DNA from 3 places in the Citrobacter telavivensis genome. Region 1 is predicted to be linked to each of the others. Evidence: predicted binding sites of a transcription regulator. Region 1 holds the regulator's gene; each other region holds the start of a gene.
The links. Region 1 encodes Fur, which represses iron uptake genes when iron is present. Its sites were predicted from a motif close to ATAATAATGAGAACNACTATCAA; they were not measured.
Positions count from the first base shown of each region.

Region 1 (5,125 bases):
TCCAGCGTTGTGTGATCAAACTGGCCCGGTTGACAGGCCTGGTTGTACTGTTCCACGGTATGGGTAAAGCGTTCGGTATCCAGCCCCAGCTGGCGGGCCAGTTCACCCAGCGTGTTGGCCTGCGCGCCCGGGAAAACCGGCGGCATAAAGTGGCCGATCGCTTTGCTATCGATAATGGAGTAGCCAATCTGGCCGGGCTGGTGGGCAACCAGACGCCCCCAGATGGCATACCGTTTCGGCCAGAAATCTTCGCCTTCATCGTAAAAGCGCTCCGCGTCCCGATTGACCACCACGCCAAGCGAGACGCAATCCACGCGGGTACAAATGCCGCCATCATACAGCGGGGCTCGGGCATCAATGGCAACACAGTGGGACTGGGACGGATCGCCGATGATGTCAGCCCCGGCATCGATCATAAATCTGAGCAAGACGCCCTGATTAAAGCGGGTGCCACGAATGAGGAAGTTATCGGCCGGCCATTCGCCACGCGCGTTTTCCCCCCAGGCCTCGCGCAGCCATTCGCGGTTGGATTCAAACCCGCCAGCGGCGAGGACGCAGGCTTTGGCCTCAATGCGCTCGTTCCCTGCCAGGGCGGCGACGAATTCACCGTTGCGCAATTCAAGCGCCTGTACCGGCGAGTTGTAGCGAATCTGAACCCCCAGCTTTTCTGCGCTGCGGTAATAGGCGTTCACGAGGGCTTTACCGCCGCCCATGAAGAAGGCATTGGTACGCGCCACGTGCAGTGCGCCAGAGAGTGGAGGCTGAAAGTTAACACCGTGCTGGCGCATCCAGTCACGACACTGCGATGAGGTGCGGATCACCAGACGCGCCAGCGCTTCATCGGTGTTGCCTTCCGTGACACGCCAGAGATCCTGCCAGAATTCCTCTTCGGGATAACTCTCGACCAGCACATCCTGTGGCGCATCGTGCATGCATCGTAAATTGCGCGTATGTTGAGAATTGCCGCCGCGCCATTCCCGTGGCGCAGCCTCTAACAGCAACACGGAGGCTCCTGCCTCGCGAGCGGTTAAGGCGGCACATAACGCGGCATTACCGCCGCCAATCACCAGTACATCCACCATCGTATACTCCATTATCATTTAACTATTTGTTAAATTTGTAATTGAAATGTATACGTACGGGTTGTATGGGCGCTATGACGAAAAGCTAAAGACCTGTTTAGTGAGCGTAAAGGGTTGCACCCGGCCAACAGCCGGTTTCAACAAGTTCACGCATGACTTTTGTGAGCATCACGCGGGCGGCGAGCCCGGCGGGGGTGAGTTCATCGTCAGACAGGCTGACCAGAAAATTGGGGCGGCTAAGTACAGGATTGTGGACACCGATCACTCTTAGCGCGTCTCTCTCAAGGTGCGAAATGGCAGCTCCGGGTTGCAGCGTGGCACCGAGTCCGCTGCGAACGGCGTGCATCAGTAACGTCAGGCCGTCAATTTCCGTGGCGATATCAACCTTTAGTCCGTGTTCCTGACAGATGGCCTCCAGTCGGCCGCGCAGTCCGTGACCGAGGCTTGGCATGATCAGGGGAATATTCGCCAGTTGAGCAGGGGTTATGGTGTCATCCGGAATATCCGCCAGCAGCTCGTGCGTGCCAATCAGAAAAAGCCGCTCTTCGAGAACCGGCCTGGCGCTCCAGCGCAGGATCTTCTCTTTTTGAAAAACGACGGCCAGATCAATCTGACGGGTGTTGATCATCCGTTCCAGATTGCCCGAGAGGCTTTCCACCACATGCAAGCGTACGTCGGCGTAATGTTCCCGCATAGCATGAATAAACGGCATTCCCAGGACAGAGGCCGTGCTGGGGGCCATGCCGACGCTGACATGTCCGGACAGACGCGCATCGCGCGCGGCCAGAATGGCGTCATCAGCGTGACGCAGCGCCAGTTGCGCCTGTGAGTAAAAGGCCAGACCGGCGTTGGTTGGCGTTACGCCACGCGAGGTTCGCTGCAATAGACGAATCGCAAGTTCGTTTTCCAGTCGTGTCATCTGCTGGCTGAGCGCGGAAACGCCGATGTCGAGATCGAGCGCCGCGCTGCCCATACTCCCGGTTTCCACAATACGGACAAAATAACGTAGCTGGCGAAGTTCCATTTCGATTCTCCGGACAAGGCAGGGTGAGATTTTACATTAAAGCAACATGCTGTCAGAAGAAAGCGCGGCGTGGGGAATGGCACGCATAAAAAAAGCCAACCGGCAGGTTGGCTTTTCAGAATAATACAAATTATTTCGCGTCGTGCGCGTGTTCGTCTTCGCGACAATCGCCTTCAGCACAGTGGCCGTACAGATAAAGGCTATGATTCGTCAGACGAATGCCATGCTTCGCCGCGATCTCACGCTGACGCGCTTCAATAGAATCATCACTGAATTCGATCACTTTGCCGCAATCGAGGCAAATAAGGTGATCGTGATGATGCTGCTGGGTCAACTCGAAAACGGATTTACCGCCTTCAAAATTGTGGCGGGTAACGATCCCGGCGTCGTCAAACTGGTTCAGCACGCGATACACGGTCGCCAGACCAATTTCTTCACCCATGTCGATCAGTCGTTTATATAAATCTTCCGCACTGACGTGATGGTTTTCCGGTTCCTGAAGAACTTCCAGGATCTTTAAACGAGGAAGCGTTACTTTCAGGCCAGCCTTCTTTAATGCGGTATTGTTGTCAGTCATGCGGAATCTGTCCTGTTGCTAAACGATTCACTTCATACAAGAAGTGACAGAAATTGCACTCGAGATAATGCGTTTCATTATAGGACTGCCGTGTCTAAATGAAAACCGCAAGCCTCTGGCAAATGTTAATAAATAGTCGGTATTGCCTGGAAATGAGAGCGCCACCTAAAAACTCCCGCACATTGTACAGGGATGGGCAAGAAAGTTACAAATTTGTAGCAATTATTTTGATTGGTTCTGTCTATTGATGCGGCGCAAACATTGTCTGCGCCGCCGTACATCAGGCGTTAATGATGTCGTCGAGGTGCAGTTCTTCAGAAATCTGCTTCACCCATTTTTCCACGCGCTCGGCGGTCAGTTCCGGCTGACGGTCTTCGTCAATCGCCAGACCGACAAAATGGTCGTCATCCGCCAGACCTTTGGACGCTTCAAAATGATAGCCTGCGGTCGGCCAGTGACCCACGATGGTTGCGCCGCGCGGCTCAATGATATCGCGGATTGTGCCTAACGCGTCGCAGAAGTATTCAGCATAGTCTTCCTGATCGCCGCAGCCAAACAGCGCAACCAGTTTGCCGTTAAAATCAATGTCTTCGAGGGTCGGGAAGAAGTCGTCCCAGTCGCACTGCGCTTCACCGTAGTACCAGGTTGGGATACCAAGCAGCAGAATGTCATAGCCTTCGAGATCTTCCTTGCTGCTTTTTGCAATGTCATGCACATCGGCAACGTCTTTACCAAGCTGTTTTTGAATCATTTTTGCGATATTTTCGGTATTCCCGGTGTCGCTGCCGAAAAAGATGCCAGTGATTGCCATGAGTAAAGTAACCTCTTGAAACTTATTGAAATGGTGGTGGCGAGTTGCCCACAGATAACGGCAATCATAGCAGAACAGTCAGGTATGCGGAAATAGCAAACGCATACGAGTGCACTCCATGCTACACGAAAGTGGGGAATGAGGGGATTTCAGGCGAGATCCTGGCCGCGTAGCGCCGCCAGTTGGGCCATCAGTATCTCTTCAATCAGTTCACTGCGGCTCATCTCCCGGGATTCCGCCAGCTCATTTAGCGCGTCAACGGCTTCCGCGTTGAGCTTGAGCTCGACACGCTTAAGACCACGAACTTTGTCGCGTTTTAGCTGATTACGCTTGTTAATGCGCAGTTGTTCATCGCGCGAAAGCGGATTGGTTTTCGGTCGTCCCGGGCGACGCTCGTGCGCGAACAGATCTAGTGTCGTACGGTCCGTTTGTTCTTTGGCCATGATTTTGGTGACTTCGGGGAAACAATCAGCCAGGCCTCTGCCCGGATGGATAGCGCGCCATCATACATCAGCGGATGAGGCGCGCCAACGTTCGTACGTGTAATCGCGCACGGACGCTGAGTTTTTAATCAGTTAGCCGTCTCGTTGAGATAACGACGGATGGCGCGCAGCACCGCCTCCGGCTTTTCGGCATGCACCCAATGACCCGCCCCGGCAATCACATGCGCACGCGCCTGTGGGAACTGGGCCAGTAAATCGGCGCGATACGCCTCGGTGACATAAGGGGAGTTGCCGCCGGGGATAAACAGCGCCGGATGATCCCAGGCCGGAATCGTCTCCCAGCCGACGATATGCGGGTATTGTTCCCACAGCACCGGCACGTTAAAACGCCACTCGCCGTCAACATATGATTTCAGCAAAAACTGAATCACGCCTTCTTCATTAAGATATTCGCGCATGACCGCAGCCGCCTGCTGGCGGGTCTTTGCCTTTGATGCCGTCACCGCGTTGATGGCAGCGAAAATTTCGTCGTGGCGGCGGACAGGGTAGTCCACCGGGGCGATATCTATTGCCACTAAACGATCGATGCGTTCCGGGGCCAGCGCGCTGAGCGCCATTACCGCTTTACCGCCCATCGAGTGACCAATAAAGGTGGCTTTTTCGATGTGTTGTGCCTCCAGCGTATCCAGCAGATCCTGTGCCATCGCCGGGTAGTTCATCACCGGGTCGCGAGGAGAGAGACCGTGGTTACGCATATCGACCTGGATGATGTCATGGTCGTTCACCAGGTCTCGTGCGAGCACGCCCAGGTTGTCCAGACTACCAAATAAACCGTGAACCAGTACGATGGGAGAATTATTGTGCAGGTTTTGTGCGGATTGCGCTCGGATATTCAATTTCATGGCAAAGTTCTTTTTTTCGCTCTGTCGGGTTAGGGTATTATGTTGACCATTCTGCCACTGGGCTGCAACCACTTCGGTTTTCTCCGAGTTTTTTGTTCAGCCAGGTTTGACGCTATTCGCCGTTGGGATTTGCCCCTATACTCCCAACGATTTGTATTTCAGATCAGATAAGACACCGCACTGGATTAAGATGAAAACGATTGAAGTTGATGATGAACTCTATAGCTATATTGCCAGCCACACGAAGCATATCGGCGAGAGCGCATCCGAGATTTTACGGCGTATG
Region 1 is NZ_JBGUBF010000001.1:456,152-461,276, forward strand. It holds gene tcuA (FAD-dependent tricarballylate dehydrogenase TcuA) at 1-1,082, opposite strand, end outside; gene tcuR (tricarballylate utilization LysR family transcriptional regulator TcuR) at 1,180-2,106, opposite strand; gene fur (ferric iron uptake transcriptional regulator) at 2,237-2,683, opposite strand; gene fldA (flavodoxin FldA) at 2,964-3,494, opposite strand; gene ybfE (LexA regulated protein) at 3,644-3,937, opposite strand; gene ybfF (esterase) at 4,066-4,839, opposite strand; gene seqA (replication initiation negative regulator SeqA) at 5,030-5,125, shown strand, end outside.

Region 2 (5,125 bases), on a different contig from region 1:
GCATGAAGGCCAGTGCGGCGGCAATGCGGGTGGGTTATGAAAGTGCGTCGCAATTCAGTCGCGAATTTAAGCGCTATTTCGGCGTGACGCCGGGAGAGGATGCGGCGCGGATCCGCACCATGCAGGGGAGTTGACGGACGGCGCAGGCCGGATAAGCAGAGCGCTATCCGGCAATCAACCTATCAGGCGCTACAGTATTTCTTCTTGATAACGACCACAACCGTGCCGATCAAACCCGCCGCCAGCAGGAAGAGTGGCAGGATCATCAGGAAGGTCATAACCTGATCTTCATGGCGCTTCACAAACGGGATCATGCTGAGGGCATAGCCAAAGCTGGTGACCACGCCGACCCACAGCAGACCGCTCAGCCAGTTGAAGAACTGGAAACGGCGGTTAGAGAGGCCGGAAATCCCCGCCATGGTTGGCAGCAGGGTCCGTACGAACGCCAGAAAGCGTCCCGCCAGCAGTGCCAGCAGACCGTGGCGGTCAAACATGCAGGTCGCGCGCTGGTGGTATTTCGCCGGAAGTTGCGCCAGCCAGCCTTTTACCGTTCGCGTATTGCCCAGCCAGCGTCCCTGAATATAGCTGAGCCAACAACCGAGGCTGGCCGCCGTCGTCAGGATCACCAGAGTAGGGACAAAGCTCATGACGCCCTGCGCGACTAATGCGCCCGCTAATAGCAGGAGGCTATCACCGGGTAAAAATGAGGCCGGTAACAGGCCATTCTCTAAAAACAGCGTGGCGAACATCACAAAGTAGACGACGCTAACAACATGTGGGTCCGCCAGCGCGGCAAAATCATGTTGCCAGAGCGCAGCGATAATATCTTGAATGACAGCCATGGACTTTCCTGTGGAACAGCGTTTACGCCTTAATGACCCTATTGTACTCCTGAACGGGCCCGGATGACTTGATCCCGGGCGCAACAAATGCAGACAATTTCGCTCGACGTGTCTGCATAGCTGTCCATTAGCGTCAATTTTACACGAGGCGAGAAAATCCGGCGGCTAAATCTGCAATCAGATCGTCAACATTTTCTAAACCAATGTGGAGACGAATCAGCGTGCCGCTGAAATCCACGCCCCCTTCCGGGCGAATTTCCGCAATCTGTTCAGGCTGATTGGCCAGAATCAGCGACTCAAACCCGCCCCACGAATAGGCCATGCTGAACAGGCTGAAGTGATCCAGATAAGCGGACAGCTCGTCATTATTGAGCTTTTTATTCAGCACAAATGAGAACAGACCGCTGCTCCCCGTAAAGTCACGTTTCCAGAATTCGTGTCCTTTACTGCCCGGCAATGCCGGATGATTCACTCGTGCGACCTGCGGATGGGCAGCCAGCCATTCGGCAACCTTCAGACTGCTTTCGTGATGCTGACGCAGGCGCACACCCAGGGTACGCAGCCCGCGGCTGGTCATATAGGCCGTATCCGCATCGACCATTTGCCCCATCAGATAGGCATTCTCACGCAACCGATCCCAGCAGCGGGCGTTCGAAACGGCAGTACCAACCATTGCGTCGGAGTGACCAATCAGGTACTTGGTCCCGGCCTGAATCGAGATATCAATGCCGAAATCGAGGGCTTTAAACAGCACGCCCGCAGCCCAGGTGTTGTCGATCATAATGATGGCGTCTGGCGCAACGCGTCTGACGGCGGCGACAATCGCCGGTACGTCGTGGACTTCCATGGTGACGGAACCCGGAGACTCGAGGAAAACGACTTTGGTGTTGGGTTGAAGATGCTTAACAATGTCAGCGCCGACCAACGGATCGAACCAGCCGGTGGTCACCCCCAGCTTGCCGAGGATTTTGGTGCAGAAATCCTGGCTCGGCTCATAGGCTGTGTTAGTCATCAGCACGTGGTCGCCCTGTTCGACAAAGGCCAGAATGGTGTTGGCGACAGCCGCAGCGCCGCAGGGGAAGAGCGCGCAGCCGGCACCGCCTTCAAGCTCGCACATCGCTTCCTGCAGCGAGAAATGGGTCAACGTGCCGCGGCGTCCGTAAAAGAGTTCGCCGTTGGCGCGGTTGCGGGTGGCGTGCTTTTTGTCTTCGACCGTTTCAAAAACCAGCGAAGAAGCGCGTTGAATCACACTATTCACCGAACCCAGCGTGTATTTTTTACTGCGTCCTGCACCGACCAGTTTGGTGTCCAGTTGCTTATCTGCCATGTTGTGTTTCCTGTTTTTATACGTCTGGATGTCTAAACTACCACGAATGGCAAAATGCGCATCCCGGGGAACAGGATAAAGCACAATATTTTCTTAAAATTCCCTCCCGTAACGTTTTACTGCGTAAGCGCAAGGAAAAGAAACCAAAGGTGCGGCACTATGTAAATAGTAATGAGAACGACTATCAATTCGACGTCGTTTTGATATTATTACGCTCAGAATTTGTGATTTGCGTCCTGGAGATACAGAGTGGGTAATAATTTGATGCAGACGGATCTTTCCGTCTGGGGTATGTATCAGCACGCCGACATCGTGGTTAAGTGCGTGATGATTGGTCTGATTCTGGCGTCAGTGGTCACCTGGGCTATCTTCTTCAGTAAGAGTGTTGAGTTCTTCTCTCAGAAGCGTCGGCTTAAGCGCGAACAGCAGCTGTTGGCGGAAGCCCGCTCTCTGGATCAGGCAAGCGATATCGCTGCAAACTTTGGCGCTAAAAGCTTAAGCGTCCAATTGCTCAATGAAGCGCAGAACGAACTGGAACTGTCTCAGGGCAGTGAAGACAACGAAGGGATTAAAGAGCGTACTGGTTTTCGTCTGGAGCGTCGCGTTGCGGCGGCGGGACGTCATATGGGGCGCGGAAATGGCTACCTGGCGACCATCGGGGCGATTTCACCGTTTGTCGGTTTGTTCGGTACGGTCTGGGGCATCATGAATAGCTTCATCGGGATTGCGCAAACGCAGACCACTAACCTCGCCGTCGTAGCGCCGGGTATCGCAGAAGCACTGCTGGCGACGGCCATCGGTCTGGTTGCCGCCATCCCAGCCGTGGTTATCTATAATATCTTTGCCCGTCAGATTGGCGGTCTTAAAGCGATGCTGGGCGATGTGGCAGCACAGGTGCTGTTACTGCAAAGCCGCGACCTGGATCTGGATGCAAGCGCATCCGCTCATCCGGTACGCACCGCGCAGAAATTACGTGTAGGGTAATGTTTCATGGCAATGCGTCTTAATGAAAATCTGGACGATAACGGTGAAATGCATGAAATCAACGTGACGCCGTTTATCGACGTCATGCTGGTACTGCTGATCATCTTTATGGTGGCCGCGCCGTTGGCAACGGTGGATGTAAAGGTAAACCTGCCTGCTTCCTCCAGTACGCCACAACCGCGCCCGGAAAAACCCGTTTACCTGTCGGTCAAAGCGGACAACAGCATGTTTATTGGTAACGATCCGGTGACGGACGAGACCATGGTGGCAGAACTGACGGCACTGACTGAAGGGAAGAAAGACACCACGATCTTCTTCCGCGCGGATAAAACCGTCGACTATGAGACCCTGATGAAGGTGATGGACACGCTGCATCAGGCGGGGTATCTGAAGATTGGCCTGGTCGGCGAAGAGGTCGCGAAAGCGAAATAATCGTTGTCGCCTCGGGCACGATGAGAGAAAAGGTCGGGTAAGGCGTTATCGCTACCCGGCTTTTTTATTGCCTGTCGCTCCGGGTCTGTACCAGGCGTTCATTGAGCGCGACGGTGGTGATCGCGATCGTGCGGTAGTTCCCGTCGGCAAGTTTGCGCGTCAGTCGCAGCGTGGCTGTCTCCCGAGCCAGCAAATACTGCCAGGTGCTCTCCAGCCGCGCCATGATTTTGTCATGCAGCTCCGGGGTCTGTCTGATAATGGCGTTGATCGCCGCGCCATAAATCTCTTCCTTCACCTGAAGCGCGTAAATTTCCCGTCGGTTTTGCCATTTCAGACGAACCAGCGCCGCCGGGATAGAGGTCACTTCTTGCGCCACACTTTCGAGGACGGCATTTTTATTGGCGATAAGCGCGGCAATATTCTGCTTTAAGATAAATTGATCGCTTTTATTATCATCCAGGGCCAAATAGACATTATTATCTTCAACATCTTTAATCATTGTTCGTCATCCAGAGAATAGAAAAGGGGCGAGTCTTTCTCCCGGGTAATTAAATTAAGCCAAATTTCATTACCATTTTCATTTATATGCGCGGTCATTTCAGCGATTATTTTACTTAAGGTCTGGGCGTCAATATCGCCTTCAGCCTGTAACGCATTAATAACCCGGGCGAAAGTCTCAATTTTTGCCACCCGCTCAAGGCGTTCTTTAAAATGACGATCGCGTTCTTCGAGCAGAATATTTTTAGATTGCCCTGTGGGCGTTGCGCTAATTAAGATATCGGCTTCATAATCGCTGAGGGTTGTTTTGCTCTGAGTTAAATTCTCATCGTTTTCTGCTGTTCCTTCCGCCTGACCTGCGGGTGACAGATGAAAACGCGGTGGCACAAGGTGCTCAGGAAGCATGTCGCAATTTCCTTTAATATCAAAAGTATAGTTGTTTTTATTTGGCAGGTCGCGTTGACAATAACATGGGGTAATTTTAGAATCAAAAAAAATGGAGTCATGCTATGAACAGTATTTTTTATTCTGTCATTACCTTGTTATTGCTGACCGGCGGCGTGCTTTTATTAATGCGTGAGTTTAATAAACCGCACAACGCTGAAGAACTGGCCTCTGCGACTCAATCAACACCTCTGACCAAAGAAGAGGGAGAGGATCATTTTTCCACGCTGATGAATGCTATTACACCGATATGGTACTGGCGCGTCAATCACGAATATATTGATTTCCTTCACGCAACGATAAAACGCATGACGATGGCGCAGTTGAATGACACCCCAGGACTGTTTGATGCCCAACGGCGTTGCAGCGATCTCAATTCAGCGGTGTATAAATACTACGACACGATAAAAAAGCGCTGTCTCAACGGTGAAAAAGTTCCCCATTCCGATCTCGACGTGCTCAACTTACGCCAGTGTTTCCGGGAGTTTAGCATCGAGGCGTATCCGTCACTGGTAGCGCTGGTGTGGCCTGAGTATCAGCGCCCGTGGATCAATCCCGACGAAGTTTGACGGGGATGTTGATCTGTTGTTGCACAGTT
Region 2 is NZ_JBGUBF010000009.1:67,769-72,893, forward strand. It holds gene ACERJC_RS22815 (AraC family transcriptional regulator) at 1-134, shown strand, start outside; gene yghB (DedA family general envelope maintenance protein YghB) at 183-842, opposite strand; gene metC (cystathionine beta-lyase) at 982-2,169, opposite strand; gene exbB (tol-pal system-associated acyl-CoA thioesterase) at 2,419-3,153, shown strand; gene exbD (TonB system transport protein ExbD) at 3,160-3,585, shown strand; gene ACERJC_RS22840 (cytoplasmic protein) at 3,650-4,081, opposite strand; gene ACERJC_RS22845 (hypothetical protein) at 4,081-4,488, opposite strand; gene ACERJC_RS22850 (ESA_00282 family adhesion-associated protein) at 4,593-5,096, shown strand.
Region 2: the regulator Fur is predicted to act here: its motif matches at 2,335-2,357, upstream of exbB (tol-pal system-associated acyl-CoA thioesterase).

Region 3 (5,125 bases), on a different contig from region 1:
CTGCCGCCGTATTACTACGGCCAAACGCCGAAGCAGTTGCTGAGCTACTTCCGCCAGTTGGGGCAAAAGCTCAGCGGCAAATGGTTCGCCTACAACTTCCCGCCACGCACCGGCAGCGATTTAACGCCGGATCTGGTCGCCCAACTTGCCAGCGAGTTCCCTAACTTTGCCGGGATCAAAGATACTGTCGACTGCCAGTCGCATACCCGTAGAATGATCGAGGCAACCCAGGCCGTACGTGACGATTTTGCCGTACTCTCAGGTTATGACGAGTATTTCATTCCTAACCTGCTGGCTGGCGGGGCGGGGATTATCTCCGGACTCAACAACGTTATGCCGGAACTGTTTGTCAGCGCGCGTGAAGCGTTCAAGGCCGGTGACCTGGCGGCCCTGCGCGACATTCAGCAGAAAATTGGCGTCTATATGTCGATTTATGCCATCGGCGAAGATTTCGTCACCACCATCAAGACGGTGGTATCGCGGAAGTTCGGCTATTGCAGCGGGGTTTCACGTAATGCGGGCGGCGAGTTGAACGAACACGACTGCCGGACGATTGATGAGGTGTTTGGTCGTTAAAAGACAAGGCCTGGTGAGATTCACCAGGCCTTTTTATGATGCAAAAAAAGGCCGGATAAGCGCAGTGCTATCCGGCATTATTGTTTTATTTCACAGCATGTTGGATTTCGATTGCCGCCGCTTTCGCTTTGACCTTCTTCGACCAGACAGAGGTGATAATTGGCACAAGGATTGACGTCACAATCACCGAGGTTGCCACCAGCGAGGTTGCCGCCGGTGCCATCGGTTTAAATGCGGGCACCATTTCTGCGATCAGTACCGGTGTCGCCACCGCCGCACCGGCTGAGCTGGAAGCGGCAATCCCTGCCGTACCGTCGCCGCCGCCGATCAGTTTATCGGCAACGATCAGCGGAATACCGGTCACGATAATCACCGCCACACCCAACAGAATGCCCAACAGACCGGTCTGCGCAATCACGCTCAGATCGATGGTGTTACCCAGCGCAAAGGCGAAGAAGGGGATCAGCGTCTGTACCGCTTTACTGAAGAACTCGCGCAGCTCAGGGTCCAGATTACCCAGCGTGAAGCCCACCAGGAATGGCAGCACCGCGCCGACAAAAACATGCGGTTCAAACGACGCAATCCCGGCCGTACCGAGGATGATCATCGTCATCAGCGGGCCCGATTCCAGCGACATCAGGACAAATGCCCCGGCCTCTTCTTTGGTGCCGTACTGCTGCATGATCGACGCGTACAGCCCACCGTTGGTCATGTCCATTGCCGCAACCAGCGCCAGTGTCGACAGCCCGGCAAAGAATCCTACCTCCACGCCATGTTCAGGGATGATCCGCGAGGCAATCGCCGCCACCACCCACGCCACAGCAATTTTGGTCACCACCAGCGTTCCGGACTTACGCAGGACGGTACCCGTTGCGCTCAGCTTGATGGAGGCCCCCATGCAGAAAAACCACACGGCCAGAATCGGCACCGTACCGGTGATCATCCCGTTGGTGAATGAGCCAAAATATTTCCCCGCGTCGGGAGAGAACGTGTGACACAACGCGCCCAGGAACAGAGGGACGAGCATCATGCCGCCAGGGATTTTTTCTATCGTGCGTTTAATCTGCATTTCCATCACCTTCCGATGTAAAGATGTGTCAACGATAGACATTCAGCACAATAATAAAAGTGATCCCAACCACACAACAAAACAATGTTTCATTTTTTGTGGATCGCTGTTTTTGATTTGATTTTGATCACAAAAAAACCCCACCGGTCGCGCCGACGGGGTCATACAAACGCTACGTCTTGTTAAATAAGACTTATTTTTTCGCCGCGAAACGCGCAGCCGCTTCGTCCCAGTTCACCACGTTCCAGAACTCTTTGATGTAGTCCGGGCGACGGTTCTGGAATTTCAGGTAGTAAGCGTGTTCCCACACGTCCAGACCCACAATCGGGAAGCCGGAAGCGCCAGAAATCGCTTCCCCCATCAGCGGGGAATCCTGGTTTGCGGTAGAAACGACCGCCAGTTTATCGCCTTTCAGCACCAGCCAGGCCCAGCCAGAACCGAAACGGGTTGCAGCAGCTTTTTCAAACTCTGCTTTGAAGTTATCAACGGAGCCGAAATCACGTTCGATAGCCGCTTTCAGATCGCCCTGCAGGGTCGTGCCCTTTTTCAGGCCTTTCCAGAACAGGCTGTGGTTAGCGTGACCGCCCGCATTGTTACGCAGAACGGTTTTTTTGTCGGCCGGTACCTGATCCAGTTTAGCGATCAGCTCTTCCGCAGACAGGTTAGCGAATTCAGGCAGACTTTCCAGCGCCGCGTTGGCGTTGTTTACATAGGTCTGGTGGTGTTTGGTATGGTGGATTTCCATCGTCTGCTTATCGAAGTGCGGTTCCAGCGCATCATAAGCGTACGGCAGGGATGGCAGTGTATAACTCATATTCATCTCCATTATTGTCGAGCGGCCGGGTGTTAACGCCGCGTAAGCAGTTGGTTCATTATAGTTAATTAAATGATATTGAAAATGATTATCAATGCCGTACTTTTTATAAGGTTATTACCTTTTCGCCTATTGTTGATTATGTGAGCCATATCACCCACTTAACCGGGCCTTTGCCAGAAAGGAAAAATCGCGGCAATCGGCAAAAGGTTATACCTCTGCGCAATTTTTAAACTCATGACGTCGGAAGGGTAGAAACGACGATAAAAACAATGAGGATGATGTAATGAGTAACGCGATTACGATGGGTATTTTTTGGCATTTGATAGGCGCGGCCAGTGCAGCCTGTTTCTATGCCCCGTTCAAACAAGTGAAACAGTGGTCATGGGAAACCATGTGGTCGGTCGGCGGGATTGTCTCCTGGCTGATTCTTCCCTGGACCATCAGCGCCATGCTGCTGCCCAACTTCTGGGCCTACTACAGTTCTTTCAACCTCTCCACTCTGCTTCCGGTATTCCTGTTCGGCGCAATGTGGGGCATTGGTAATATCAACTACGGCCTGACCATGCGCTACCTCGGCATGTCGATGGGGATTGGCATTGCCATTGGCATCACGCTGATTGTCGGTACGCTGATGACCCCTATCATCAACGGCAACTTTGATGTGCTGATTAACACCGAAGGCGGGCGGATGACCCTGCTCGGGGTACTGGTTGCGCTGATTGGCGTCGGGATTGTCACCCGTGCGGGCCAGCTCAAAGAGCGCAAAATGGGCATCAAAGCCGAAGATTTCAACCTGAAAAAAGGGCTACTGCTGGCGGTGATGTGCGGCATTTTCTCCGCAGGCATGTCGTTTGCGATGAACGCCGCGAAGCCGATGCATGAAGCAGCCGCGGCGCTGGGTGTAGACCCGCTGTATGTCGCGCTGCCAAGCTACGTGGTGATCATGGGCGGCGGCGCGCTGGTCAACCTGGGCTTCTGTTTTGTTCGTCTGGCAAAAGTGAAGAACCTGTCGGTAAAAGCCGACTTCTCGCTGGCAAAATCGCTTATCATCACCAACGTGCTGCTGTCTGCGCTGGGTGGCCTGATGTGGTATCTGCAATTCTTTTTCTACGCCTGGGGCCACGCGCGCATTCCGGCGCAATATGACTACATCAGTTGGATGCTGCACATGAGTTTCTACGTGCTGTGCGGTGGTATCGTCGGTCTGGTGCTGAAAGAGTGGAACAATGCCGGGCGTCGTCCCGTCAGCGTACTGAGTCTGGGATGCGTAGTGATCATCATCGCCGCCAACATTGTCGGTCTGGGCATGGCAAGCTAATCACTTGAGTTACTGAGATGACGCCACTGACTGGGCGTCATCCCGGTTTCCCGCGTGAACACCACAGAAAAGTAGTTACTGTCCTCAAATCCACACTTCATCGAAATTTCACCGATCATCAGACGGCTGTGCTGAAGAAGATATTGCGCATGGCAGACGCGAACCTGACGCTGATACTGGTTAATCGTCATCCCGGTCTGGCTACGAAACTGCTGACGCAGCACGCGTTCGCTGCACGCCTCCCGGCAGCAAAAGGTATCCAGCGCAAACGGACGTTCCAGACTGGCGGCCAGCGCGGTAATCAGTTTATCCAGCAGCGTTTCGCTGGAGGTCGCTGGCAGCGTGTCGGTGGCATAGCGATGGCGCTTCAGCGTCATTACCAGTTGGCCAAAGAGCAGCTCTGCCATCTCGTTAGCGAGCGGATCGTGCTGGTTACTTTCATGCTCAATCTGGCTTATCACCTGGCGCGCCTGCGTCATTCCAGCACTGCCCAGCCGCCAGTGCGGCTGCCGCGGCGTGCCGTTAAATCCGGGAATCGCCATCTCCCAGCCCAGATTCAGCTTTAGCCGCTCCGGGCAATAGATGATGTTTTGCAACACGAGGTCATTAACGGAGGTATAGGAGTGCTTGTCTTCGGCACGAATATAAAACAGATCGCCACGGGTGATGCGATAGGGACGGTCGTTCAGCACATGCAGACCATTGCCTCGCCAGACAATCACCAGCTCACAGAAATCATGCGTATGTTCGGCAAACACATCCTGCGGATAGCGATCGGCAACGGCGACGGCCTGCCCGGCATTCGCAAAGAAGTCGTCTTTTAGAAGAATCAGTTGATTCGCCACCAGAATATTCCTTGCCGGATGGCGGCTTCGCCTTATCCGGCCTACAAATTACGTGAACACGTAGGCCGGATAAGACGCCACCGCGTCGCCATCCGGCATCACAGATCGATGATTATCAGCAATTTGGCGGCGAAAAACGTTGATAGTATTCGCGTTACTGAAGTAACGCATCCCGTCCCTGGCGGATGTCGCGCGGCGACCAGTCAAATTCACGGCGAAACAGGGTCGAAAAGTGGTTACTGTCGCCGAAACCGCAGCGATAGGCGATCTCCGTGACGCTTTCATCGCTATGACGTAACAGATGGCGGGCCTTGATTAAACGCAGACGGTTGAGATAGCGCTGCGGCGTCAATCCGGTCTGTTGCTTCAACTGGCGATGCAATGTGCGCAGGGACAGCGAGAACCTACCGGCCAGCGCCTCCCAGCACACTTCTTCCGCAAAATGATCTTCCAGCCAGGCCATCAGATGATTCAGCCGTGCATCGTTATTTTCCGCCCCT
Region 3 is NZ_JBGUBF010000007.1:84,807-89,931, forward strand. It holds gene ACERJC_RS21375 (dihydrodipicolinate synthase family protein) at 1-576, shown strand, start outside; gene kdgT (2-keto-3-deoxygluconate transporter) at 662-1,645, opposite strand; gene sodA (superoxide dismutase [Mn]) at 1,839-2,459, opposite strand; gene rhaT (L-rhamnose/proton symporter RhaT) at 2,746-3,780, shown strand; gene rhaR (HTH-type transcriptional activator RhaR) at 3,777-4,625, opposite strand; gene rhaS (HTH-type transcriptional activator RhaS) at 4,780-5,125, opposite strand, start outside.
Region 3: the regulator Fur is predicted to act here: its motif matches at 2,532-2,554, upstream of sodA (superoxide dismutase [Mn]).